Regions from separate parts of the Streptomyces sp. NPDC054783 genome, predicted to be linked through region 1. Evidence: predicted binding sites of a transcription regulator. Region 1 holds the regulator's gene; the other holds the start of a gene.
The links. Region 1 encodes HrcA, which represses chaperone genes, less so after heat shock. Its sites were predicted from a motif close to TTNGCACTCNGNNNNNCNGAGTGCNAA; they were not measured.

Region 1 (7,582 bases):
CCCGGCCATGCGTTCGGTCCGCAGGGCGCCGACGGCACTTCGCTGTCGTACCGGCTGATCGCGGGCGGCCGGCCGCTCGGCACGCTGGTCATCGGCCGGTGCGGGCTGCTCGGCTTCCCCGACGAGGTCACCGGGCTCGTGGAGGACCTCGGCCGCCGCGTCGCCCTCGCGATCGGCGCCGCCCGCCAGTACGCCCGCCAGGCCACGATCAGCGCCGTCCTGCAGCGCGGCCTGCTGCCCGGCGCGGTCGCCGAGATCCCCGGCGTGAGCAGCGCGCTCGTCTACGAGCCCTGCGACAAGGGGGGCCCCAGCGGCGACTTCTACGACCTGTTCCCGGCCGGCGACGGCCGCTGGTGCTTCGCCGTCGGCGACGTCCAGGGCAAGGGGCCCGAGGCGGCGGTCGTGATCGGCCTCGCCCGCCCCTGGCTGCGCCTCCTCGCCCGCGAGGGCTACCGCGTGGCCGACGTCCTCGACCGCCTCAACCAGCTCCTCCTGGACGACGCCACCGAGGCCGCCGACGCCGCCGCCCGCGCGCTCGTCGCCGCCGGCGGCCGGCCGGTGGCCACCGGGGACGGCCCGCAGACCCGCTTCCTGTCCCTGCTCTACGGCGAGCTGACCCCGTACGACGGCGGGATCCGCTGCACCCTCGCCTCCGCCGGCCACCCGCTCCCGCTCGTCCTGAGCCCCGACGGCACCGTGCGCACCGCCGCCGGCCCGCAGACCCTGCTCGGCGTGGTCGAGGACGAGGCGTACACCAGCGAGACGCTGGACCTGCGGCCCGGCGACAGCCTGCTGTGCGTCACCGACGGGGTGACCGAGCGGCGCTCCGGCTCCCACCAGTTCGACGACGGCGACGGCCTCGCCCGCGCCCTGTCCGGCTGCGCCGGCCTCAGTGCCGAACTGATCGCGGAAAGGATCCGCCGCCTGGTGGACGACTTCGGCGGGGGCCCGCTCGAGGACGACCTCGCCCTGCTGGTGCTGCAGGCGGAGTAACGGCGCCCGTGCTGGACAATGGAAGGCATGCCTTCCGCTCTCCCCGACGGCGAGCCCGTCCCCGCCGACGGCGCGCTGCCCGCGCACGCGCTCGCCGGGGCCGCCGACCGCCCCCTCGGCTTCTACCTGCACGTCCCCTACTGCGCGACCCGCTGCGGCTACTGCGACTTCAACACCTACACCGCGACCGAGCTGCGCGGCACGGGCGGAGTGCTGGCCTCCCGCGACAACTACGCTGACACGCTGACCGACGAGATCCGGCTCGCCCGGAAGGTGCTCGGCGACGACCCGCGCCAGGTCCGCACGGTCTTCGTCGGGGGCGGTACGCCGACACTGCTGGCCGCGGACGATCTCGTACGGATGCTGGCGGCCATCCGCGACGAGTTCGGGCTGGCGCCGGACGCGGAGATCACGACGGAGGCGAACCCGGAGTCGGTCGATCCGGCGTACCTGGCCACCCTCCGGGAGGGCGGCTTCAACCGGATCTCCTTCGGCATGCAGAGCGCGCGGCAGCACGTGCTGCGCGTGCTCGACCGCACGCACACTCCCGGGCGTCCCGAGGCGTGCGTGGCCGAGGCGAGGGCGGCGGGCTTCGAGCACGTGAACCTGGACCTGATCTACGGCACCCCGGGCGAGAGCGACGACGACTGGCGGGCCTCGCTGGACGCGGCGATCGGGGCGGGCCCGGACCACATCAGCGCCTACGCGCTCATCGTCGAGGAGGGCACGCAGCTGGCCCGCCGGATCCGCCGGGGCGAGGTCCCGATGACCGACGACGACGTGCACGCGGACCGCTATCTGATCGCCGAGCAGGTGCTGTCCGGGGCGGGCTTCGACTGGTACGAGGTGTCCAACTGGGCCACTTCGGAGGCGGGCCGCTGCCTGCACAACGAGCTGTACTGGCGCGGCGCCGACTGGTGGGGCGCGGGTCCCGGGGCGCACTCGCACGTGGGCGGGGTGCGCTGGTGGAACGTCAAGCATCCGGGGGCGTACGCGGCGGCGCTGGCATCGGGGAAGTCGCCTGGGGCCGGGCGTGAGCTGCTGTCGGACGAGGACCGGCGCGTGGAGCGGATCCTGCTGGAGCTGCGGCTGCGGGAGGGGGTGCCGCTGTCCTTGCTGAAGGAGGAGGGGCTTGCGGCTTCCCGGCGGGCGCTGGGGGAGGGGCTCCTTCAGGAAGGGCCGTACGAGGCGGGGCGGGCCGTGCTGACGCTGCGCGGGCGGTTGCTGGCGGACGCGGTGGTGCGGGACCTGGTGGACTGATCACTCCCGTGAGTGAATCCCTCCGTAACGCCGGTTCGATCCCTAACCTGGTTCGTAGGCTGCCGCCGTAATTGCACGGTGGCGGAAACCGGAGGGCTGCGGAGATGACCGCTGTGGACGACCGACCGATGACCACCGGCATGGTGAAGATCTTCGAGGAACTTGAGCCTCCTGAGGGCGTCAAGATGGAGCTTCTCCGGGGGGTAATCGTGATGATGGCCGGCCCTGACATCGTGCACAACATGATCGTTTCCGATGTACAGGACCAGATCCCGCGCCAGCGGTGGTCTCGCCTTCAGACTCAGGACGTGGACATCCTGGACGAGGCCAGCGAGCCAGTACCGGACCTGGTGGTCGTGGCGCGAGACGCGCTACCCGATTCGGGCCGTCTGCTGCCCTCCAAGCTGGTCACGATGGTCATGGAGGTCGTATCCAAGTCCAGCATTCATCAGGACTACGTGGTCAAGCGCTCCATCTACGCGGCAGGAAAGATCCCCGCCTACCTCATCCTGGACCCGATCATGGCGCACTGCGTCTTGCTGACGAAGCCTGCGGGCCAGGGCGAGGACGCCGATTACCTGAGCCAGGAGATCATCAAATTCGGCGATCCAGTCCCGGTGGAGGTTCTGGGACTCGAAGTGGACACCACCGAGTTCGGAACGTTCCCCGACGTCAGGCCCCACCGCTACCCGTGACGAAGTCGATCAGTTCCTCCACCCGCCCCAGCAACTGCGGCTCAAGGTCCTTGTAGGACCCCACCCGCTTCAGGATCGCCTGCCACACCGCGCCGGTGTTCTCCGAGGGCCAGCCCAGCGCCCGGCACACGCCCGTCTTCCAGTCCTGGCCGCGCGGCACCTTCGGCCACGCCTCGATCCCCAGCGCGGCCGGCTTCACGGCCTCCCAGATGTCGATGTACGGGTGGCCCACCACCAGCGCGTGTTCGCTTCTCACCGACTCCGCGATCCGCCACTCCTTCGTGCCCGGCACCAAGTGGTCCACCAGGACACCGAGGCGGGCGTCCGGGCCCGGGGTGAAGGAGGCGACGATCGACGGCAGGTCGTCCACGCCCTCCAGGTACTCCACCACCACGCCCTCGATGCGCAGGTCGTCGCCCCACACCTTCTCGACCAGTTCGGCGTCGTGCCGGCCCTCGACGTAGATGCGGCCGGCGCGGGCCACGCGGGCGCGGGCACCGGGGACGGAGACCGACCCGGATGCGGTTCGGGTGGGCCGTACCGGACCGGCGGAAGGCCTCACCAGCGTCACCACCCGCCCCTCCAGCAGAAAACCCCGTGGCTCCAGCGGGAACACCCGGTGCTTGCCGAAGCGGTCCTCCAGCGTCACCGTGCCCGCCTCGCAGCGGATCACCGCCCCGCAGAACCCGGTGCCGGGCTCCTCCACCACCAGACCCGGCTCCGCCGGTACCTCCTGCACGGGCTTCGGCTTCTTCCACGGCGGGGTCAGGTCGGCGGAGTACTGGCGCATTCGAGTGACGATAGGAGAAGCCGTACGGCCGCGCTCACGACACGCCGAAACGGGCCGCCAGCTCGTCGCGTTGACGGCGGACGAACGCCGCGTCCACCACCGCTCCGTGACCGGGCACGTACAGCGCGTCCTCGCCGCCCAACGCGAGCAGCCGGGCCAGGGCGTCCGGCCAGCGGGACGGGACCGCGTCCGGGCCCGCCTGGGGCTCGCCGGACTCCTCGACCAGGTCGCCGCAGAAGACCACCTCCGGATCCCCCGGGACCAGCACGGCCAGATCGTGCGCGGTGTGGCCGGGCCCCACGTTCGCCAGCAACGCCTGCCGGCCGCCCCCGAGGTCCAGCGTCCACTCGCCGGAGACCAGATGCCGGGGCGGGGCCAGCGTGTCCACCGCCTCGTCGGCGTCGGCGACCGGCAACCCGTTTCTGACCGCGTCCAGGCGCAGCTCCTCCCGCTCGTACGCGAAGACCGCGTCCAGGCCCACCGCCCCGTACACCTCCGCGCCCACCATCGCCGCCGCCCCGAGGACATGGTCGAAGTGCGGGTGGGTGAGCGCGAGATGGGTCACACGGCCGTCGGCGAGTCGCTCGGCCTGAGCCCGCAGCCGCGCGCCTTCTGCCAGGCTCGAGCCGGCGTCCACCACCAGCGCCGTACCCTCTCCGAGGACCAGTCCGGCCGTGCAGTCCCAGCCGGGCAGCCGGCACCGGCCGACCCCCGCGGCCAGTCGCTCCCACCCCAGCTCTTCCCAAGTCACCGTCATACCGCGACGCTAGCCGCATAAGCCGCCGGGACCGCACCGACCTTGCCCTCGGTGTACCCGACAGCCGTACACTGGGCCGGGGAACGCTGGCACTCGCATGCGAAGAGTGCCAGGCGGACGAACCGCAGGACCGATTGGAACCGAGGGGACGACGTGCTGGAGGTGCGCGCGGATGCTGAGTGAACGCAGGCTGCAGGTGCTGCGCGCCATCGTCCAGGACTACGTCGGCACCGAGGAGCCGGTCGGGTCGAAGGCCCTGACCGAGCGGCACAACCTCGGCGTGTCCCCGGCGACGGTCCGTAACGACATGGCGGCCCTGGAGGACGAGGGGTTCATCGCGCAGCCGCACACCAGCGCGGGGCGCATCCCCACGGACAAGGGCTACCGGCTGTTCGTGGACAAGCTGGCGGGCGTCAAGCCGATGACCGCGCCCGAGCGGCGGGCGATCCAGAACTTCCTGGAGGGCGCCGTCGACCTCGACGACGTCGTGGCCCGTACGGTACGGCTGCTCGCGCAGCTCACCCGGCAGGTCGCCGTCGTGCAGTACCCGTCCCTGACCCGGTCCACCGTGCGGCACGTGGAGCTGCTCTCGCTCGCCCCCGCGCGCGTGATGCTCGTGCTGATCACGGACACCGGCCGGGTCGAGCAGCGGATGGTCGACTGCCCGGCGCCCTTCGGCGAGAGTTCCCTCGCCGACCTGCGCGCGCGGCTGAACAGCCGGGTCGCGGGCCGCCGGTTCACGGACGTGCCGAAGCTGGTCGAGGACCTGCCGGACGCCTTCGAGCCCGAGGACCGCGGTACGGTCTCCACGGTGCTCTCCACTCTCCTGGAGACACTGGTCGAGGAGAACGAGGAGCGGCTGATGATCGGCGGCACCGCCAATCTCACCCGCTTCGGACATGACTTTCCCCTCACGATCCGGCCCGTCCTGGAGGCCCTTGAGGAGCATGTCGTGCTCCTCAAGCTCCTCGGCGAGGCCAAGGATCCGGGCGTGATGGTGCGTATCGGGCACGAGAACGCCCATGAGGGACTCAACTCCACCTCCGTGGTGTCGGTCGGCTACGGTTCGGGCGGCGAGGCGGTTGCCAAGCTCGGCGTGGTCGGACCGACCCGCATGGACTATCCGGGAACGATGGGAGCGGTACGCGCAGTGGCACGGTACGTCGGACAGATCCTGGCGGAGTCGTAAGTGGCCACGGACTACTACGCCGTTCTCGGCGTGCGCCGCGACGCTTCGCAGGATGAGATCAAGAAGGCGTTCCGCCGGCTCGCGCGCGAGCTGCACCCGGACGTCAACCCCGATCCGAAGACCCAGGAGCGGTTCAAGGAGATCAACGCCGCTTACGAGGTGCTGTCGGACCCGCAGAAGAAGCAGGTCTACGACCTCGGCGGCGACCCGCTCTCGCAGAGCGGCGGCGCGGGCGCGGGCGGCTTCGGGGCCGGTGGCTTCGGCAACTTCTCCGACATCATGGACGCGTTCTTCGGTACGGCGTCGCAGCGCGGGCCGCGCTCGCGCACCCGGCGCGGCCAGGACGCGATGATCCGCATCGAGGTCGAGCTGGACGAGGCGGCCTTCGGGACCACCAAGGACATCCAGGTCGACACCGCGGTCGTCTGCAACACCTGCAACGGTGAGGGCGCGGCGCCCGGTACGACGGCCCAGACGTGTGACATGTGCCGGGGCCGCGGTGAGGTCTCGCAGGTCACCCGGTCCTTCCTGGGCCAGGTCATGACCTCCCGGCCCTGCCCCCAGTGCCAGGGCTTCGGCACCGTCGTGCCGACCCCCTGCCCGGAGTGCGCCGGCGACGGCCGGGTCCGCTCGCGGCGGACCCTGACCGTGAAGATCCCGGCCGGTGTCGACAACGGCACGCGGATCCAGCTCGCCGGTGAGGGCGAGGTCGGGCCGGGCGGCGGTCCGGCCGGTGACCTGTACGTCGAGATCCACGAGCTGCCGCACTCGACCTTCCAGCGGCGCGGTGACGACCTGCACTGCACGGTGACGATCCCGATGACCGCGGCCTCCCTCGGCACCAAGGTGCCGCTGGAGACCCTGGACGGCATGGAGGAGGTCGACATCCGGCCCGGCACCCAGTCCGGCCAGTCGATCCCGCTGCACAACCGCGGTGTCACGCATCTGCGCGGCGGCGGCCGGGGTGACCTGATCGTGCACGTCGAGGTGCAGACCCCGACCAAGCTGGACCCGGAGCAGGAGCGGCTGCTGCGCGAGCTGGCCAAGCTGCGCGGCGAGGAGCGTCCGCAGGGGCAGTTCCAGCCCGGGCAGCAGGGGCTGTTCTCGCGGTTGAAGGACGCGTTCAACGGGCGCTGAGAACGCTGTTGATCGTGGGGTTGCCCCCGGCCTATGCCGGGGGAAGCCCGGATTCGGACTTGTACGGAGGACGTGACAACATGCGGTCATGTCCTCCCCGCTGACCGATCTCTTCCCCCACCCGATCGTGCAGGCGCCCATGGCGGGCGGTGTCTCCCTCCCGCAGCTCGCAGCCGCCGTCTCCGAGGCCGGTGGTCTCGGCTTTCTCGCCGCCGGGTACAAGACCGCCGACGGCATGTACCAGGAGATCAAGCAGTTGCGGGGGCTCACCGGCCGCCCCTTCGGCGTGAACGTGTTCATGCCCCAGCCCGAGTATCCCGGTGCAAGCACCGGCTCCACTGGAGCGGCTCACGCCGCGCCCCCTTCCGGCGCCGTCGAGGTCTACGCCCATCAGCTCGCCGGCGAGGCCGCCTGGTACGAGACCGAGCTGGGAGACCCGGACAGCGGCCGGGACGACGGTTACGACGCCAAGCTCGCCGTACTCCTCGACAACCCGGTGCCCGTGGTCTCCTTCCACTTCGGCGTGCCGAGCCGGGACGTCCTCGACTCCTTCCGCCGTGCCGGAACCGTCACTCTGGTCACCGCCACCACCGCGGAGGAGGCCCGCGCCGTCGAGCGGGCCGGGGCGGACGCGGTGATCGCGCAGGGCGTGGAGGCGGGCGGCCACCAGGGCACCCACCGGGACCTCCCCGAGAACGACGGCGCCGGCATCGGACTGCTGTCGCTGGTCGCGCAGATCCGTGAGGCCGTGGGCATCCCGG
Region 2 (7,582 bases), on a different contig from region 1:
CCGCCCCGCGTCCGCCGCCCCGAACTTCGCCGCCGCCCGCTGCCGCAGCCGGGCCTGGCCGAGCGCGGCCGACACCAGCTCGGCGGGGTGGTCGCGGCGCAACCGGGTGGCGACGGCGAGTTCGTCGGCCGGGGCGGTGTCGCGGACCTCGTCGAGGAGGGCACGGCCTTCGGGGGTGAGGAGGAGAGCGAGGTCGTTCACCGGGTCATTGTGGGCCAGTCGGTGGATCGTGCGCCTTCCGGCGGCGGTGTCGGCCCGGGCTCCGGGTCCTGCCCTGGGAGGATCCGGCACTATGCGAGTAGTCGTACAAAACGATAAAAATCGGTCTCGTCGTGGGCGTCTCACCCTCGGCTGCGGAGCCGCCGCGCTGGCCTGGTCCACACTTTTGTCCAGCTGCGCAGGCTCCACCGACACGACTCGCCCCGTCCCCGCCCAGGGCGGCCCCGCGCATGTCCTGAGCCCCCAGGACCGCCAGGCCGCCGAACATGCCCGCCGGGCCGCCGAACACGCCCGCCTGGTCGCCGCCGCCAGGCGCTGGGGCCTGGCCCGGGTGCCGCTGACGCCGCCCCCGCCGCCCAGGACCAAACCGGAGATCACCGCCCGGGCCGGTTTCGAGGTCGACCACCAGGAGGACTGGGACCTGCCCCCGGTCTTCACCACGATCCCCACCAAGAAGAAGATCGTCTTCCTCACCATCGACGACGGCTCGGAGAAGGACCCGAAGTTCCTGCGGATGATGCAGGACCTGAAGATCCCCTACACCGCCTTCCTCAGCAACTACCTGGTCAAGGACGACTACGGCTACTTCCGCGCGATGCAGTCCTACGGCCACACCCTCAACAACCACACCCTGCACCACCCCTACCTGCCGGGTTTGTCCTACGAGGACCAGAAGGACGAGATCTGCGGCATGCAGGACATCATGAACAAGCAGTTCGGCAGGCGCCCGACGGTCTTCCGGCCCCCTTACGGCAACTACGACCAGGACACCCTGCGCGCCGCCAAGGCCTGCGGCATCAAGTACGCGCCGATCTGGAACGAGGAGGTCTACGTCGACCACTGGGAGTACCGCGAGGACGACCAGAAGATGCGCCGCGGCGACATCGTCCTCACCCACTTCCGCGGCCGCTCCGACTGGAACGGCACGATGATCGACGACATGCGCCGCTTCCTGAACAAGGTCACGCGCGGGGGATACGCCGTGGCCCGCCTGGAGGACTACCTGTGAGGCCGGGGGCGGGGCACGGGAGAGCGGGCCGCGGGCGGCGTCCGGGCCGGTACTCGGGCGCGCTCCTCGCCTCGGCCCTCCTCCTCACCGGCTGCGCCCAGTCCGTCGACCCCATCGAACGCCTCGGCAAGAAGGCGGCCGAGGGGGTACGCCCGCACGGGGCCGCCCCCGACCAGACCTACCGCCGCTGGGGCCTGACCGAGCCTCTCGCCCGCCCGCCGCAGCCCGCCGCCCGCGCCCTCCCGCTCGGCCCGCAGACCGGTGACCGTGCCCTGCCCCGCGTCCTGGACCACGTCCCCACCCGCGACCGGGTCGTCTTCCTCACCTACGACGACGGCGCCGAGAAGGACCCCCGCTTCGTCGCCATGGTCCGCGAACTCCGGCTGCCGGTCAGCATGTTCCTCACCGACAGCGTCGCCGGCCCCGGCTACGGCCACTTCGCCCGCCTGCACGGGCTCGGCGCCGGCATCGAGAACCACACCCTCGACCACCGCGCGCTCGCCGGACTGCCGTACGCCGGGCAGCGCGCCGAGATCTGCGGCCAGCAGGACAGGCTCAGGGCGCGCCTCGGCCTGCACCCCCGCCTCTTCCGCCCGCCGTACGGCGCGTACGACACCAACACCCTGCGCGCGGCGGCCCGCTGCGGCATCTCCACGGTCGTCCTCTGGCGCGCCGCGATGACCCCGACCGAGCTCGTCTACACCCACGGCGAGCACCACCTCCGCCCCGGCGACATCGTCCTGGTCGGCCCGGACGAGACGGCGGGCCCGAGCCGGCGGGAACGCACGGCGAGGCTGCTGCGGAGGGTGCAGCAGAGGGGGCTGACGGTGGGGAGGCTGGAGGACTATCTGTAGAGCACTTTTCCGGTGCCGGCCGGCACATGTCAGCCCGTCCGGGGATGCCCCCTCCGGGGGAGTTCGAGGACGAGGGCCGAAGGCCCGACAGCGGGGGTCTGGGGGCGGCAGCCCGCCAGGACGGCGGGGCGACACAGGCCCACCGGAAAGCAGCCGGGAGACAGATCTTCGGCCGACGCGCCGCACGGCATTGGCACTCCGCTTGACCGAGTGCTAATCGCGGTCATAGTCTCGGCTCTGGCACTCCCCCCTGGAGAGTGCCAACAAAGCGACGGGCAGGTCCGGCACCCGCGACGACGGATCGACCTGGTCGCCACCTCAGACAGTTAACCCCGTGAGATCTCCGAAGGGGGAGGTCGGATCGTGACGACCGCCAGCTCCAAGGTTGCCATCAAGCCGCTCGAGGACCGCATCGTGGTCCAGCCGCTGGACGCCGAGCAGACCACGGCCTCTGGCCTGGTCATCCCGGACACCGCGAAGGAGAAGCCCCAGGAGGGCGCCGTCCTCGCCGTGGGCCCGGGCCGGTTCGAGAACGGCGAGCGCCTTCCGCTCGACGTCAAGGTCGGCGACGTCGTCCTCTACAGCAAGTACGGCGGCACCGAGGTGAAGTACAACGGCGAGGAGTACCTCGTCCTCTCGGCTCGCGACGTGCTCGCGATCATCGAGAAGTAGTCACCTCGAGCATTCTTTTGCTCCTGAGCTGCGCCCCTGGCCCCCGCGACCGATAAAGAAGCCGGGCGCCCGGGGCGCAGTTGTCTTACCACCCATAGATTCCGAGAGGGCTCCCGCTGTCATGGCGAAGATCCTGAAGTTCGACGAGGACGCCCGTCGCGCCCTCGAGCGCGGCGTCAACAAGCTGGCCGACACGGTGAAGGTGACGATCGGCCCCAGGGGCCGCAACGTCGTCATCGACAAGAAGTTCGGCGCCCCCACCATCACCAACGACGGTGTCACGATCGCCCGCGAGGTCGAGATCGAGGACCCGTACGAGAACCTCGGTGCGCAGCTGGTGAAGGAGGTGGCGACCAAGACCAACGACATCGCGGGTGACGGCACCACCACCGCCACCGTGCTCGCCCAGGCGCTGGTGCGCGAGGGCCTGAAGAACGTCGCCGCCGGCGCCTCCCCGGCCGCCCTGAAGAAGGGCATCGACGCCGCCGTCAAGGCCGTCTCCGACGAGCTGCTCGCCTCGGCCCGCCCGATCGACGAGAAGTCCGACATCGCCGCCGTCGCCGCGCTGTCCGCCCAGGACCAGCAGGTCGGCGAGCTCATCGCCGAGGCGATGGACAAGGTCGGCAAGGACGGTGTCATCACCGTCGAGGAGTCCAACACCTTCGGTCTGGAGCTGGACTTCACCGAGGGCATGGCCTTCGACAAGGGCTACCTGTCGCCGTACTTCGTGACGGACCAGGAGCGCATGGAGGCCGTCCTCGACGACCCGTACATCCTCATCAACCAGGGCAAGATCAGCTCCATCCAGGACCTGCTGCCGCTGCTGGAGAAGGTCATCCAGGCCGGCGCCTCCAAGCCGCTGCTGATCATCGCCGAGGACGTCGAGGGCGAGGCCCTGTCGACCCTGGTCGTCAACAAGATCCGCGGCACCTTCAACGCCGTCGCGGTGAAGGCCCCCGGCTTCGGCGACCGCCGCAAGGCGATGCTGCAGGACATGGCGATCCTCACCGGCGCCACCGTCATCTCCGAGGAGGTCGGCCTCAAGCTCGACCAGGTCGGCATCGACGTGCTCGGCTCCGCCCGCCGCATCACCGTCACCAAGGACGACACCACGATCGTCGAGGGTGCCGGCAAGCAGGAGGACCTCACCGGCCGCGTCGCCCAGATCAAGGCCGAGATCGAGAACACCGACTCCGACTGGGACCGCGAGAAGCTCCAGGAGCGCCTCGCGAAGCTGGCCGGCGGCGTGTGCGTGATCAAGGTCGGCGCCGCCACCGAGGTGGAGCTGAAGGAGAAGAAGCACCGTCTGGAGGACGCCATCTCCGCGACCCGCGCCGCGGTCGAGGAGGGCATCGTCTCCGGTGGTGGCTCCGCCCTGGTGCATGCCTCCAAGGTCCTCGAGGGCAACCTCGACAAGACCGGCGACGAGGCCACCGGTGTCGCGGTCGTCCGCAACGCCGTGGTCGAGCCGCTGCGCTGGATCGGCGAGAACGCCGGCCAGGAGGGCTACGTCATCGTCTCCAAGGTCAAGGACCTGGAGAAGGGGCAGGGCTACAACGCCGCCACCGGCGAGTACGGCGACCTGGTCAAGGCCGGCGTCATCGACCCGGTGAAGGTCACCCGCTCCGCCCTGGAGAACGCCGCCTCCATCGCCTCCCTGCTGCTCACGACCGAGACCCTGGTCGTCGAGAAGAAGGAAGAGGAAGAGCCGGCCGCCGCGGGCCACGGCCACGGCCACGCCCACTGAGCCCGAACGCTCACCACGAAGGCCCGGTTTCCCGCGGGGGAGCCGGGCCTTCGCCCTGTGCGGGACATGCTCCCTCTACTGCTCCAACTCGTCGAGCGCGCCCAGCTGTTGCATCAGGCCCAGCTGGTCGTGCTGCCACCACATCTCGGCGATCTTGCCGTCGTCCGTGAGGCGGAACAGCGTCAACCCGGTCATGGTGACCTGCCTGCCGGTGGGTGGGATGCCGAGGAAGTCGCCGTGGTGCGTGGCGTTCCAGGTCCACCGTGCGCAGGCCCGGTCGCCCTGGGTGAGCACGTCCTCGAGCGTGAACGTGAAGCCGAAGCCCCCGCGCCACATCCGGAATTCGCTGCGGGCGTTGTCCAGCCCGATGGTGTCCTGGGGGTTCACCGGATCGTGGCTGTGGATGTCCTCGTCCAGCAGGTCGTTGAGCGGCGGCAGTTCACCGGAGGTCTGCAGCGCCGCGAAGAACCGCCGCACCGTACCCTCGGCCAGCCGCTCGTCCCGCACGACGTCCAGATCGGTGAACGTCGGGCTCTCGTCGCACAGGGCGACCATCTCCTGGAAGATCCGGTCGGTCTCCGGGAGCTTCGAGTTCCGCATCGCCTCCTCGTACGACGGGAACTCCACCACTTCGACGATGTGCGACGCGTCGGAGCGGTCCTTGCCGACCAGCGCGTGCGTCGCGGTCCGCTTCCCCTTGGTCTGCGCGACCCAGTCGTCCATCAGCCGGTTCATCTCGTCCAGCCGGCTCGTCCTGCACTCGATGAGCTGTACGAAGGTCATGACGCCGCCTCCCGGCCCCCCTGGCCCGGTCTGTGTCACGCTCATTTTCGCACCGGGACGGCAGCGCCACCCGTCCGCTACTGCGGCCCGTACTTGCGCCCCGTCTTCGACGTGATCCCGCCCAGCAGTCCCCGCGGGGTGACCTTCACCAGGCCCATCAGCGCCTTGTAGCGGGGGTCGGGGATCGACAGGGACTTGCCGCGGGCCAGGTCGGACAGGGCCGCCGCGACGAGTTTGTCGGCGTCGAGCCACATCCAGCCGGGGATGTTGTCCGTGCCCATCCCGGCCCGCTGGTGGAACTCGGTGCGCACGAAACCGGGGCACAGGGCCATCAGGCGGACACCGCTGCCGGCCAGGTCCTTCGCCGCGCCCTGCGTGAACTGCACGACCCAGGCCTTGGAGGCGCCGTAGGTGCCCCGCGGGACGAATGCGGCCACGGAGGCGACGTTGACGACACCGCCCCGGCCCCGCTCGCGCATCGCCTCGGTCGCCGCCGAGGTCAGCCGGAGCACCGCCTCGCAGTGCACCTTGAGCATCTTGAGCTCGTCGGCCAGCGCCACGTCCAGATAGCGGCCCTTGTTGCCGAAGCCGGCGTTGTTGACCAGCAGGTCGACCGGGTTCTTCCGGTCGCCGAGGCGGTCGGCCACCGCCTCGATGCCCTTGTCCTCGGCCAGGTCGGCGCTCAGCACCTCCACCTCGATGCCGTGCCGGTCGTGCAGTTCGGTCGCCTGTTCGCGCAGCCTCTTGGCGTCCCGGGCCACCAGGACGAGGTCGTGCCCGTCAGCCGCCAGCCGCCGCGCGAACGCGGCACCGATTCCCGCGGTCGATCCCGTAATCAGAGCCGTTGTCATGACCCAAGGTTAGTGACCCGGAGCGAGCGCGTCCGCTGCCCTCCGACACGGGAGTTGGCCCGCGCGGGGCGGGGCGACGGCCCGTGCGACGAGGCGCACGGGGCTGCGCGGGGCCCTCAAGGGGGCGGATTTGCGCGGCGTACGCCCCCTCCCGCACCGGGCGTCCCGGACCTCCCGTTGGGCCCGTTCGGCCCGGCCAGCTCGCCGCGCTCGTGGGTGACGACCGCTCAGCCCGCCTGCTCCGCCATGTACTTGCGGGCCTTCGCCAGTGTCTCCGGGTGCAGCGCCTCGCCCGCCGCGAGCAGCCGCGGCAGCAGCTCCCGCTCGGTGGTGACCGCGCGGAACTGCAGCGCCGCCGTCACCCCGTGGTCCGGCCGGTGAACGATCTCGATCGGATCGCCCGCCCGTATCTCACCCGGTTCGATCACCCGGAGGTAGGCACCCGTTGCGCCCTTCTGTGTGAACCTCTTGACCCAGCCGCGTTCGCCCAGATGGCCCTGGAAGGTGCGGCACGGGATCCGGCCCGAGGTCACTTCCAGGACCACCCCGGAACCGATCCGCCAGCGCTCGCCGATCAGCGCGCCGGAGACGTCCAGGCCGTCCGTGGTCAGGTTCTCCCCGAAGCAACCGTTGGCCAACGATCGGCCGAGTTCGCGCTCCCAGTCGTCCAGGTCCTCGCGCGCGAAGGCGTACACCGCCTGGTCGTCCCCGCCGTGATGCCGCAGCTCGCACACCGCGTCCCCGGCCAGCCCGCTCCCGCCGATCCCCTTGGGGCCTGGCGCCGCCACCCGCACCGGCCCGTCGGCCGGCTTCTTGTCGATGCCCGTCACGCCCTCCGCCTGGTCCGTGTACGGCACTGGCTGCGGGCGACCCAGATTGACCGAGAGAAGCTTCATGACCGCACGGTACGGGACCGCACCTCAAAGCGTCGAGCGAATATCGCGCACCATCCCCAAGCTGCGCTTATGCTTTAGGGGTGATCGAGGCCCGTCATCTCCGCGTCCTGCGCGCCGTCGCCGCCACCGGTTCCTTCTCGGCGGCGGGGCGCGAACTGGGCTGCACCCAGCCCGCCGTCAGCCAGCAGATGAAGGCCCTGGAGGCCTCGGTCGGCACGCCGCTGCTGGTGCGCAGCGGCCGCGAGATGCGGCTGACCCAGGCCGGCGAAGCCCTGGTCAGGCACGCCTCCGGCATCCTCGCCGGGCTCACCGCGGCCGAGGAGGAGGTCGCCGCCATCGCGGGCCTGCGCGCCGGCCGGGTGCGGCTGGTCTCCTTCCCCAGCGGCAGCTCCACCCTGGTCCCCACCGCCCTGGCCGCCCTGCGCGCCGCCCATCCCGGCACCCGCGTCTCCCTGGAGGAGGCCGAACCCCCGACATCCGTCGAGCTGCTGCGCGAGGGCGACTGCGACCTGGCCCTGGCCTTCCGCTACGAGGGCGCGGCGGTCACGGAG

Region 2: groES (co-chaperone GroES) is a predicted target of HrcA. The motif match lies at 2,273-2,299, and genes of this name have one in related genera.

The regions. Positions count from the first base shown of each region.
Region 1 is NZ_JBSHAY010000004.1:20,828-28,409, forward strand. It holds gene ACWGJ5_RS09655 (SpoIIE family protein phosphatase) at 1-993, shown strand, start outside; gene hemW (radical SAM family heme chaperone HemW) at 1,021-2,253, shown strand; gene ACWGJ5_RS09665 (Uma2 family endonuclease) at 2,358-2,948, shown strand; gene ACWGJ5_RS09670 (DUF3097 domain-containing protein) at 2,926-3,738, opposite strand; gene ACWGJ5_RS09675 (MBL fold metallo-hydrolase) at 3,773-4,495, opposite strand; gene hrcA (heat-inducible transcriptional repressor HrcA) at 4,668-5,684, shown strand; gene dnaJ (molecular chaperone DnaJ) at 5,685-6,821, shown strand; gene ACWGJ5_RS09690 (nitronate monooxygenase) at 6,910-7,582, shown strand, end outside.
Region 2 is NZ_JBSHAY010000009.1:115,036-122,617, forward strand. It holds gene ACWGJ5_RS18270 (class I SAM-dependent methyltransferase) at 1-201, opposite strand, end outside; gene ACWGJ5_RS18275 (polysaccharide deacetylase family protein) at 293-1,228, shown strand; gene ACWGJ5_RS18280 (polysaccharide deacetylase family protein) at 1,225-2,082, shown strand; gene groES (co-chaperone GroES) at 2,446-2,754, shown strand; gene groL (chaperonin GroEL) at 2,876-4,501, shown strand; gene ACWGJ5_RS18295 (ester cyclase) at 4,577-5,284, opposite strand; gene ACWGJ5_RS18300 (SDR family NAD(P)-dependent oxidoreductase) at 5,362-6,135, opposite strand; gene ACWGJ5_RS18305 (MOSC domain-containing protein) at 6,363-7,031, opposite strand; gene ACWGJ5_RS18310 (LysR family transcriptional regulator) at 7,112-7,582, shown strand, end outside.